3 regions of the Pseudonocardia ailaonensis genome follow, and region 3 is predicted to be linked to each of the others. Evidence: riboswitches for the same ligand, from Rfam matches in the RefSeq annotation. Region 3 holds a riboswitch; each other region holds the start of a gene.
The links. A riboswitch is a leader RNA that binds a small molecule or an ion and turns the genes downstream of it on or off. The one in region 3 is predicted to bind S-adenosylmethionine.
Positions count from the first base shown of each region.

Region 1 (3,843 bases), 320 kb from region 3:
ACCTTCTCGCGCACCTGCTCCGGCGGCTCGCCCCAGGTGAGGTAGACGTCCGAGTGCTCGGCCGCCACCTCCCCGGCCACCGGCGACGACCCGCCGAAGTACACCGGCGGCACCGGGTCCGGCAGCCGGTCGAGGAAGGCGCCCTCCACGCGGACGTGCTCACCGGCGAGGTCGACCGTCTCACCGCGCCACAACGCCCGCACGACCTGCAGGAACTCCCGGGTGCGGGTGTAGCGCCCCTGCTTGTCCAGGAAGTCCCCGTAGGCGCGCTGCTCGGCGGACTCGCCGCCGGTGACGATGTTGAGCAGCAACCGGCCACCGGAGTGGCGCTGGAAGGTCGCCGCCTGCTGGGCGGCGAGCGTCGGCGAGATCGACCCCGGGCGGAACGCGACGAGGAACTTGAGCCGCTCGGTGTGCGCGACCAGCATCGCCGTCGTCAGCCACGCGTCCTCGCACCAGATCCCGGTGGGGGTGAGCGCGGCCTCGAAGCCGACCTCCTCGGCCGCCTTCGCGACCTGGGTGAGGTACCGGATCGACGCGGGCCGGATCGCGCCGGCCGAGCCCGTCCCCACCCCGTGCCCACCGCCGACGAGCTGGCGGGAGTCGCCGTTGGTGGGCAGGAACCAGTGCAGTGAGAGCGGGCCGGCCATGCGCTACTTCGACTTCCAGGCGTCGTGCAGCTGGATCCGGGACGAGGCGTCGAAGGTGATGCCGTGGGTGTTCGCGGCCGCGGCGAGCACCGTGGTCAGCTCGGTGACCGGGACGAAGTAGCCGTCCTGGAGGACCTGCTGCTGCGCCTGGTCGACGATTCCGGTCCGCTTGGTCGCGTCCGGCTCGCCGGCCTGGGCGACCAGCAGCGACTGCAGCGGGCCCTGCGGCACGCGGAAGAAGTTCGCGCCCGCCGTGGAGAACTGGCCGCGCAGGATGTCCGGGTCCGCCCGGGTCACGTTGAACCACAGCGCCGAGAAGTCGCCGGCGGACTGCACGGCCGCGGCCTGCGCGATCGGGACCTCCTGCAGTGCGATGTCGATGCCGACGGCCTTGGCCTGCTGCTGGATGAGCTCCAGGGCCGGCTTGTTGGTGGCCGCCACCGGCGAGTAGGTCACCGGGATGGTCAGCTTCTGGCCGTCCTTGGCGCGGATGCCGTCCGGGCCCGGGGCCCAGCCGGCCGCGTCGAGTGTCGACTTCGCCTTGGCGGCGTCGAACCCGAGCTGCGCGGAGTCGTCCGAGTAGGACGGTGTGGTGGAGGCCAGCACGCTGGTGGCGGGCTTGGTCTGCGACGGGAAGACCGCGCTCACGATCTCCTGGCGGTTGAGCGCCACGGTCAGGGCCTGCCGCACCGCCGGGTCGGTCACGATCGGCTTGCTGTTGTTGAAGGCGATGCCGAACACCACACCCGGGTTGGAGCGGGCGAGCAGCTGCGCGCCGGCGCCGGTCAGCGGCGCCTCGTCCTGCTGGCCGATGCTCCCGATCGCGTCGATCTCACCGGACTGCAGCGAGCCGGTGCGCACCCCGGACTCCGGGACGATCCGGAACTCCAGCGTGTCGAGGTAGGCGTCTCCCGGGTGCGAGAACAGGGAGGAGCCCCAGTTGTAGCCGGTGCGCTTCGCCAGGGTGATCGAGGCGTTCTTGGTGTAGTTCTGCAGCGTGAACGGGCCGGAGCCGATCACGCCGGCGCAGCGCTCGTCGTCCGACTTGGCGACCGTGGCCGGGGACAGGATGCCGAGGCTGTGGGTGGCGGTGGCCTGCAGGAACTGGGCGCTCGGCTGGCCGAAGTTCACGGTGAACTGGGTGGGGCTCGCCACGGTCGTGCCGGTGTAGCCCGCCAGGTAGCCCTTGGCGAGGGTCGCCCGGGCCCCGAGCTGGCCGATCCTGTCGAAGTTCGCCTTCACCGCGTTCGCGTCGAGTGCGGTGCCGTCGGAGAACGTCACGCCGGAACGGAGCGTGAAGGTGAAGCTCTTCGCGTCGGGCGAGGCCTGCCAGGCCGTGGCCAGGTACGGCTTGATCTCTCCGGTCTTCGGGTCCTGGTCGGTCAGCGAGTCGACCAGCTGACGGACCGAGTAGATCGTGTCGTTGCTGCCGACCTGCTGGGGATCGACGCAGCCCGCGTCGCTGCCGACCGCGAACCGCAGGGTCCCTCCGGTCTGCGGCGGTCCGGCGTCGGCGTCGGTACCGGCGCTCGAACCCCCGCCGCAGGCGGCCAGGGCCAGGGAGGCTGCGGCGAGGAGGGCCGGGAGCAGCAACGCCCGGCGCGATCGTGCGGTCATGGCGGGAGGTGGTCCTTCACAGGGGACCCTGCCGGGGGCAGGGCGGAGCGGACACCCGGCGCAGGTCGGCGACGGGCGGGATTCCGGACGGGCAGGTGCCACGCCGCGGGCGCGGCAGGCGGTGGATCGGGCGAGGAGCGCCGGGTCAGGCCCGACAGGCCGCGCTGGCCGTCCGCAGCAGGTCGACGTGGCGCCTGCGCACACCGAGGAACACGGATCCTCCATCGTTCCCGGCATGAGCACCCGCACCCGCGGACGGGGGGTTGCTGCGGCGTCGTCGAGCCAGGTCTCTCAGCCGCTCTGGATGGTGTGGCCCGGGTGGGCCTCCTGCACTGTACGTCGCATCCGGGCCGTCCCGTCAATGCCGCGGCGCGGACTGTGACCCAGGCCCGCCCGATCGGCCGGGACGTGTCCGGACACTCGCCGGACACCCTCCCACCAGGCAAGATGCGGGATCCGGTCGAACGGACATTGCACGCGTCGGCGCGCCCCGTCCGCCGCTCGTGCCGGACCGGGACGGAGCCTCACGCGTCGTCGTCCCGCCCGGGAGGCGTCCACACAGGACCACGTCGCGGACGGCCGAGGGCTACGCCGGCGCGTCCGGGTCGCCGACCAGGGCGCGGGCCCGCTCGGCGTCGACCGCCTCGTGCCAGTCGCCCGCCGGGTTGTCGATCACGAGCGGGCCGAGGTTGCACGGGCCGAGGCAGCCGATCGGGGTCACGAGCACGTCGCGCCCCCGCGCCGCGGCGGCCAGGGCGCGATGGGTGTCCCCCGCGCCGTAGACGGTGCAGCGCGGCCCGCGACAGACCAGCAGGTGACGGGCGGGGTCGTCGCGCACCGACCAGGCCGGGCTGCGGAACGCACCCGGGCTGGTCGTGACCGGCGCCGCGTCGCCGAGGGCCAGGTCGGCGAGCAGCGCGGCCATGCCGGGGGCGGTGGCCGGCGGCGGACTCAGCAGCACCCGCAGGGTCGCCCCCCGGGACTCCCGCCAGTGCGCCGCGGCGCGGGCGGTCCAGGTGCGCAGGTAGGGATCGACCGGCAGGGCGAGCGGCACGAGAACGACCTCGTCGGCCCCCTCGACGTCGTGGGCCCCGCCGATCCCGGTGGCCCGGGCGGCGATCTCGTCGAGCACCGCGGCGACGGACGGATCGGCCTGGTCGAGGTACGCGACGCGGACGGGCCGGCCCGCGCGCTCGGCGACCCGGCCGGCCAGCGCGGCCAGGGACCGTTCGTCCACACCGGACGGTGTGGGGCGGGCGACGAGGACGAGGTGGCGCATCGGTGCCTTCCGGGGAGATGGACGAAGCTCACAAGAAGTATGACTAGTTGTTCATGTGTTCGCTTGTTAACTTCGTCGCGTCGTCGAGGCGGACCGTCCGGTCCGTCGCCCGATCCCGTGTCACCCGATTCCTGTCACTCGACTATCCGGAGGCGAGGCCCGTGAGCCGGCCATCCCCCGCGGTCTGGCGCCGAGCGCTCGCCGCCCTGCTGTTCGTGCTGGTGACGGCGGGGTGCGCCACGACGGGACAGCCGTCCGCCGCCGCCGGCCCACCCACCCTCACCCTCGCGACCGGCT
Region 1 covers NZ_BAAAQK010000009.1:23,935-27,777, forward strand. Annotated here, with positions in the region: gene ABD324_RS16035 (LLM class flavin-dependent oxidoreductase) at 1-650, opposite strand, end outside; gene ABD324_RS16040 (ABC transporter substrate-binding protein) at 654-2,267, opposite strand; SAM riboswitch class I at 2,486-2,578, opposite strand; gene ABD324_RS16045 ((2Fe-2S) ferredoxin domain-containing protein) at 2,854-3,546, opposite strand; gene ABD324_RS16050 (ABC transporter substrate-binding protein) at 3,708-3,843, shown strand, end outside.
Region 1: another riboswitch for S-adenosylmethionine. It lies ahead of ABD324_RS16040 (ABC transporter substrate-binding protein); the one in region 3 lies ahead of ABD324_RS17475 (hypothetical protein).

Region 2 (3,843 bases), on a different contig from region 3:
TGCTGAGCCCGGACGACCACCGCCGCACCGAGCGGCTGCGCGCCGCGGGCCGGGCGGCGCCGCACTCCGAGGTCCGGATCGTCGACGCCGAGGACCGGGAGGTGGCGCGGGGCACGGTCGGCGAGATCGTCGCGCGCGGCGGGCACGTGATGCTCGGCTACTGGGAGCAGCCCGAGGCCACCGCGGCCGCGGTGCGGGACGGGTGGATGCACACCGGCGACGGCGGTTTCATGGACGACGAGGGCTACGTCCACGTCGTCGACCGGATCAAGGACATGATCGTCAGCGGCGGGGAGAACGTCTACTTGGCGGAGGTCGAGAACGCCCTCGCCGCCCACCCCGCCGTGGCCTCCTGCGCCGTGATCGGGGTGCCCGACGACGAGTGGGGCGAGCGGGTGCACGCGGTCGTCGTCCTCCGGCCGGGGCAGACCCTGACGGCCGAGGAGCTGCGCGAGCACGCCAAGACCCTGATCGCGGGGTACAAGGCACCGCGCAGCGCGGAGTTCGTCGACGCCCTGCCGGTCTCGGCGGCGGGCAAGATCCTCAAGCGGGAGCTCCGGGCCGTCCACTGGGCGGGTCGGGAGCGCCAGATCCACTGACTCGGTGCGGCGGTCGCGGAGCCGGTGCTGTCGGTGACGCCCGGCTGCCGGGTGGGCCGGCGAGGTGAGACCCTCGCTCCGTGGACGCGCCCCTCCCCCGCCCGGCCGTCGGGGTCGGCGTCGTCCTCACCCGGCCCGACGGCACCGTCCTGGTCGGGCATCGCGTGACCGCGGGCGAGTCGCCGAGCTGGTGTCTGCCCGGCGGACATCTCGAGGGTGGGGAGACGCCGGTGGCCGCCGCCGTCCGGGAGACTGCGGAGGAAGCCGGGCTGCGGGTGGCCGGGACGCGGGTCCTGGCCGTCTGCGTCCGCACCGCGGGCAGCAACGTGACCTTCGCGGTCCACGCCGAGGTCGGTGCCGATGCCCGGCCCGAGGTGCTCGAACCCCACGCGATGGACGAGTGGCGGTGGTGCCGGCCCGACGACCTCCCGGAGCCGCTCTTCTCCCCCAGCGCCGCCGTGCTGCACGCGTGGCGGGGTGGCACCGACCTCGCCGGCTGGGCGATCCACCCGCTCCGCTGACCGGCCCGGTCAGTGGAGGCGCGGGGTGCGCCGCAGCGCCGAGCGGGCGGTCGCCAGGTGCTGGGCGACCTCGGCGGCGATCAGCTCGCTGGGTGAGGCCTCCCCGGCGGCGGCCCGCAGCGAGCGGTGCCGGTCGACGAGGGCCTCGAGCGACTCCAGCAGCTGGTCGCCGATGTCGGTGAGGCGGTCGTCGCGGGTGGGGAAGGACGCGGACGACGGCGAGGAGAAGGGCGAGGACAGGGATGCGGACATGATCGTCTCCGGGCGGGGCGCGAGGTGGACGGCAGGCGGGGGCGGCCGTCACCGACAGAGCGCGGCCCCGGTCCGGCAGAAGTCCACATGGCGCCTCTTCGACCAGGCACCGAAGCCCGGCACGCGCGGTGAGGCGAGCACGATGTTCTCCCATCGAATCCCGGCGGAAGCACCCTGCAGTGGTCTGCGGGTTGCTGCGGCGTCACAGAGCCGGGTCTCTCGGCCGCTCCGGATGGAGTCCCCTGCACTGAACCCCGAGCGGAACGACCCTGTCAAGAACATGAACGCTCAGGTTCCGAGGGGCGGGAGGACGAGGTCGGAACGGGCAAAGGTCCGGACACCTTCCCCTGCGGCACAGCCGCTTCCGCCCCGCGCCGGCCGATCAGGTTCCTCTATCGGTAGCGATCAGTTCCGTGAGTTGGACGGACCATGTCCGGGATGTCACTATCTGTGCATGCCTGCCGTGCACCCCTTCGCGCTCGTCACCTTGTCGGGTGACCTGCGCCTGCGTGTGCTCTCGGCCGGCCTGACCCGGCGCCTCGCGATCGACCTCGGTCGCACCACGGCCGCCGCGTGTCCGCGCCCCTGTCGCTGATCCCGCCGCGCTCTCGTCGCTGACACGCCGCCGTCGTCGCCGTCACGGCATCGGCCGCTCGGGCTCCGCCGTGCCGGACGCGGTCCGGCGTCCGCGCGCGGCCCGACCGGCGATCTCCTGATCTCCCCCGGTTCCCCTCCCGTTCCGCCCGTGCGCTCCGTCGCGCCCGGGCGGCATCGTCCTGCGCTCTCGACGATCTCCAGGAAGGACGTGGCATGGCCCGTCAACTCAAGCTCGGTGCGGTCCTGATGGGCGTCGGCGGCCCCGGCCAGCACGACGTCTGGAAGGACGACGAGATCCCCGGCGACGCCAGTGTGGACATCGACTGGTACATCGCCCGCGCCCGGCAGGCCGAGGCGGCCCTGTTCGACCTCGTGTTCATCGTGGACAGTGCGTTCATCACGCCGGACTCGCCGCCCCACTACCTCGCCCGGCTGGAGCCGCTGACGCTGCTGTCGGCGGTGGCGGTGTCGACCCGGAACATCGGCCTGGTCGCCACGGTCAGCACCAGCTACAACAGCCCGTTCAACCTCGCCCGCCGGTTCGCCTCGCTCGACGTGATCAGCCGCGGCCGGGCGGGCTGGAACGTCGTGGCCACCGGCGACGGCGGCACCGCCGCGAACTACAGCCGCGACGAGCACTTCGACCACCCGACCCGCTACTCGAGGGCCCTCGAGTCCGTGCGGATCGCGCAGGGCCTCTGGGACTCCTACGAGGACGACGCCTTCCCGCGCGACACCGCGACCGGTGTCTTCGTCGATCCCGACCGCCAGCACCGGCTCGACCACCGCGGCGAACACTTCCACGTCCGTGGCCCGCTCAACCTCGTCCGGTCGGAGCAGGGCCATCCGGTGATCTTCCAGGCGGGGAACTCCGAGGAGGGTCGCGAGCTGGGCGGCGCGATCGGCGAGGGGATCTTCACGCACCATCCGACGATCGACGAGGGCGTCGCGTTCGCCAAGGACATCCGGGACCGGGCGGCCGCGAACGGCCGGGATCCGGAGGGCATCGTGATCCTCCCGGGGGTCGACGTGATCGTTGCCGACACCGATGCACAGGCGCGGGAGATCGAGGAACGGCGCCGCACCGACCGCGACTTCGCCAAGGACCTCGCCCAGTTCGGCCGCCCCTTCGGCTGGCACGACTTCTCGCAGTACGACCTCGACGCCCCCTTCCCGGACGTCTCGCACATCGGGCACGGGAACTTCGGCAGCCAGACCACCCGGATCGTGGAGGTCGCGACCGCCGAGGGCCTGACCCTGCGCGAGACCGTGCGCCGGTTCTCCGGGCCGCTGCCGGCGCCCTTCGTGGGCTCGCCCGCCACCGTGGCCGACCGCATCCAGGAATGGTTCGAGGCCGGCGCGCTCGACGGGCTGAACGTGCAGGTCACGGTGCCGAGCGCGTTCGCCCGCTTCACCGACGAGGTGCTGCCGATCCTGCGGGCACGAGGCCTGGTCCGCTCGGCCTACGAGTCGGACACGCTGCGCGGCAACCTCGGCCTGCCCATCCCCCGCAACGTCCATACGGCGGCCCGCGAGCGCACCGCGACGCTCACCGCCTGAGTTCCCCATCCCCGTGAGACAACCGATTCGGAGAGACATGACAACCCTCAGGAGAAGGCGATCGTTCGCCGTGACGGTGGCCGCGCTGGCCGCCGTGATCGCGACGGTCGTGGCGGGATGCGGGAGCTCCGCGGCCGGTGGCGACGGATCGGGGGACGCCACCATCCGCTGGGGCACCAAGCAGATCCAGGCCAACTGGGATCCGGTGGTGACCGGCTCGACCGGCGCGACGATCCTGCTCACGCCGATCTACGAGTCGCTGTTCACCCTCGACGAGAGGCGCGCGGTCAAGCCGGCACTCGCCTCGGGCTACG
Region 2 covers NZ_BAAAQK010000003.1:726,779-730,621, forward strand. Annotated here, with positions in the region: gene ABD324_RS06125 (acyl-CoA synthetase) at 1-599, shown strand, start outside; gene ABD324_RS06130 (nucleotide triphosphate diphosphatase NUDT15) at 680-1,120, shown strand; gene ABD324_RS06135 (hypothetical protein) at 1,130-1,372, opposite strand; SAM riboswitch class I at 1,520-1,611, opposite strand; gene ABD324_RS06140 (hypothetical protein) at 1,827-1,967, shown strand; gene ABD324_RS06145 (NtaA/DmoA family FMN-dependent monooxygenase) at 2,183-3,529, shown strand; gene ABD324_RS06150 (ABC transporter substrate-binding protein) at 3,567-3,843, shown strand, end outside.
Region 2: another riboswitch for S-adenosylmethionine. It lies ahead of ABD324_RS06135 (hypothetical protein); the one in region 3 lies ahead of ABD324_RS17475 (hypothetical protein).

Region 3 (3,843 bases):
GTCCAGGGCGCCGGAGGCGACCGCCGCGGCGTGTGCCCGCGCGTCCCCCTCGACCAGCACGAGCTCGCTCGGCGGCGCGATCGCCCGCAGCGCTGTCACGCCGTCCGCCAGCCGGCGCTCCAGCCCGGGGGTGCTCCCGATCCGCAGGGTGCGGCCGAGACCCCGCCCGAACGCCTCGGCCACGTCCCGGATCCGGTCGATCCCCGACAGCGCCGCCCGAACCTCGGCGAGCAGCCTGCGCCCCGCCGGGGTGAGTGCGACGCGGTGCGGCGACCGGTCAAGGAGCCGCAGCCCCAGCTCGCGTTCCAGCCGTCCGAGGTGCTGGCTCACCGCGGGCTGGACGAGCCCGAGCCTGGCGGCGGCCCGGCCGAAATGCAGCTCCTCGGCGACGGCCACGAACGAGCGCAGCTCCCGCAGCTCCACCCGACCTCCCACGATCATGCCTCGTGATCGCCCACAGCGTAGCCCGCTCTTGCCCGGGACCGGCGGCGCGCGATCGGCTGAGCGACATGAGGATCGGTGTGTCGGTACACGGCGGAGCCTCCCTGCCGAGGGTGCTGGAGGAGATCGAGGACGCGGCGGCGGCCGGGTTCGCGGGAGTGTGGCTGGGGGAGCTCACGCTCTGGGATCCGCTGACGGTGTTCGCGGCACTCGGTGAGCGCGCTCCGGGTGTCGAGCTCGGGACGGCGGTGATGGCGGTGCCCCCGCGCCATCCGCTGGCACTCGCCGCCCAGGTGCTCACCACCCAGGCCGCGACCGGCGGGCGGCTGTCTCTGGGGCTCGGGATGAGCCACCGGTTCGTCGTCGAGGAAGGGTACGGGCTGCCCTTCGACCGGCCGGTGCGGCGCGTCCGGGAGTTCCTCGACGTGCTCGACCCGGTCCTCGACGGCAGGGAGGCGCAGGTGCGGGGCGAGACGGTGGTCGGTGTCGGCGGGGTGGGTGCGCCCGGGGCGTCCCGGCCGCCCGTCCTGCTGGCCGCGCACGGCCCACGGATGCTCGCCCTCGCCGGGGAGCGGGCCGACGGGGTGATCACCTTGTGGACCCGGCCGGGGTTCCTCGCCGAGTACGTGGTTCCGGCGGTGACCGCGGCGGGGCGTGCGCCGCGGATCCTGGTGGGCGTCAACGCCTGTGTGACGGCGGACCCGGACGCCGCGCGTCGCGACGTCGCCGAGCGGTTGGCGGTGGCGTCGGGCCTGCCGAGCTACCGCGAGACGCTGGACCGCCAGGGAGCGACCGGGATCGAGGACACGATCCTGGCCGGCGACGAGGCGGTGGTCGCTGCCGAGGTCCGTCGGTTCGCCGAGGCCGGGGCCACCGATCTGGTGCTGTTCCCCTCCGGTCCGGAGGCCGACCGCGCCCGCACGCTCGAGGTGTTCGGGGACCTCGCCCGCGCGGGCGGCTGACCACGCGCTGTCCGGACGTTTCGCTCGTGCGGCCCAACGCCGTCCCGAGGATCGGAACCTGAGCGTTCATGTTCTTGACACCCGTTCGGGCCGCCGGGTTCAGTGGGGGAGTCCATCCGGAGCGGCTGAGAGACCCGGCTCGTCGACGCCGCAGCAACCCTGGTCAGCAGGGTGCTCCCGCCGGGACCGATGGGAGACGTCTGTGTCCAGCCCGACTCCGCTCGCGGGCGCGCTGTGGTGCGCCGGTTCGTGGTCGAAGCGGCGGCACGTGGACTTCTGCCGGACCGGGGCGTCGCTCTGTCGGTGACGGGTCAGTCCCCACCGTTCGTCCCGACACCCCGGAGCTCACGATGACCGTTCCCGTGCACCCCGCCCTGTCCCGCGACGGTCGCCTCACCGACATCGGCGATCGCCTGATCGAGTCCCTGGAAGCCCTCGTCGACCGGCACCGCTCGTCGCGGGCCGCGGCGGGGGAGGCGATCCCCAGCGAGCTGATCGCGGCCGAGGTCGCCCAGCACCTCGCCGTGGCCCGTTCGGCGTTGCAGCGCACCCCGCGCCTGGGCTGAGCTTCCCCGTCTTGCGCAGACCTGCGCTGAATCCCGAGACGACGACCCTGGAGCCGCCGTGTCCCCGCCGAGCCCCGACGCCCCGACCCCCGCACCAGGCGGTGGGACGGTCTGGCTGACCGGCCTGCCCAGTGCCGGCAAGTCCACGATCGCCCACGCCGCCGCGCCGGTGCTGCGGGAGCGGGGGCGCGCGTCGAGGTCCTCGACGGGGACGCGGTGCGGCCGCACCTGGCCGCGGCGCGCGGCTACTCGCGGGAGGACCGGGCGATCAATATCCGGCGGATCGGCTGGGTGGCGGAGCTGTTGGCGCGCAACGGCGTCGTGGTGCTGGTGTCGGCCATCGCCCCGTTCCGGGACGTCCGTGACGAGGTGCGGGCGGCGCACAACGCGGGCGGGAAGTCCTATGTGGAGGTCTTCGTGAGCACACCGGTCGCGGTGGCGTCCGAGCGGGACGTCAAGGGCCTCTACGCCCGCCAGCGCGCGGGGGAGATCAGCGGACTCACCGGGGTCGACGACCCCTACGAGGAGCCGCTGCGGCCGGACCTGGTCCTGCCCGCCCACGAGCAGCCGGTCGCCGCGTCGGTCGCCCTGCTCGTCGACCATCTGGAGGGGGCCGGCCTCGCCGGCTCCGCACGGAAGGAACACGTGTGACCACACCTTTGCTGCCGATCCCGCGCTGGACGGACGCGGCCGTCGCGATCGAGGCGCCCGGAGTCGGCGCCGGCAACTGGGTCGGCGCCCCCAGTGTCGTGCTGCACGAGGGGACGTACCACCTGGCCTACCGGCTGCGTGCGCCGCTCGGGCACGGGCGCGGCCTCGCCACGGTCCTGGCGCGATCGACGGACGGCGTGCACTTCACCGAGGTCGCCCGCGTGACCAAGGACCGGTTCGGCGCGGAGTCCTTGGAGCGTCCAGCGCTGGTCGTCACGCCGGAGGGCCGGTGGCGGCTCTACGTCTCGTGCGCCACGCCCGGCTCGAAGCACTGGTGGGTCGACGTGCTGGAGGCGGACTCGGTCGAGGACCTGGCCAGGGCTCCGGGCCGTACGGTGCTGCCCGGCGACGCGCGGCACGCGGTGAAGGACCCGGTCGTGGTGCGCGACAGCGTCGGCTGGCACCTCTGGGCGTCGGTGCACCCGCTCGACGTGCCCGGCCACGAGGACCGCATGACCACCGAGTACTACCGCAGCGCGGACGGTCTGACCTGGGAGCACGGTGGCACCGCCCTGATGCCGCGGGCCGGGCGCTGGGACTCCCGCGGGGTGCGGGTCAGCGCGGTCTTCCGCATCGACGGCCGTTGGGCCGCGACGTACGACGGCCGGGCGAGCGCCGCGGAGAACTGGGAGGAGCGGACGGGCCTGGCCTACGGCGGCGCCGACCCGGCGGATGCCTTCACGGCGCAGGGCCCCGCGCCCGTCGCACAGTCGCCCTTCGCCGGGCACGGGCTGCGCTACCTCGGCGTCGTCGGGCAGCCCGGGGGCGGGTACCGGCTCTACTACGAGGGGACCAGGGAGGACGGGGCGCACGAGCTGCGCACCGAGCTCCTGCTACCTCCCGTACGCACGACCGGGCGGCGCGCAGCCGCTGCCTCGTAGTGCCCGCAGACGGCGTAGTGCCCGCAGACGGCGTAGTGCCCGCAGACGGCGTAGTGCCCGCAGACAGCCGAGTGCCCGGAGACGGCCGAGCGCCCGCGAAGGGCCGGATGCCGGACTTCCTGCTGCTGGGGGCACCGAAATGCGGCACCTCGGCCCTGCACCACGCCCTCGCCGGGCATCCGGGGCTGTTCTTGTCCGAGCCCAAGGAACCGAAGTTCTTCCTCACCGACGGGCCGCCACAGGACAGCGGCGGCGGCCCGGGGGACGTCCCGACGTGGGGCG
Region 3 covers NZ_BAAAQK010000009.1:339,367-343,209, reverse strand. Annotated here, with positions in the region: gene ABD324_RS17485 (LysR family transcriptional regulator) at 1-441, opposite strand, end outside; gene ABD324_RS17480 (TIGR03564 family F420-dependent LLM class oxidoreductase) at 510-1,403, shown strand; SAM riboswitch class I at 1,513-1,599, shown strand; gene ABD324_RS17475 (hypothetical protein) at 1,754-1,969, shown strand; partial or broken gene cysC (adenylyl-sulfate kinase) at 2,028-2,620, shown strand; gene ABD324_RS17465 (glycoside hydrolase family protein) at 2,617-3,561, shown strand; gene ABD324_RS17460 (sulfotransferase family protein) at 3,669-3,843, shown strand, end outside.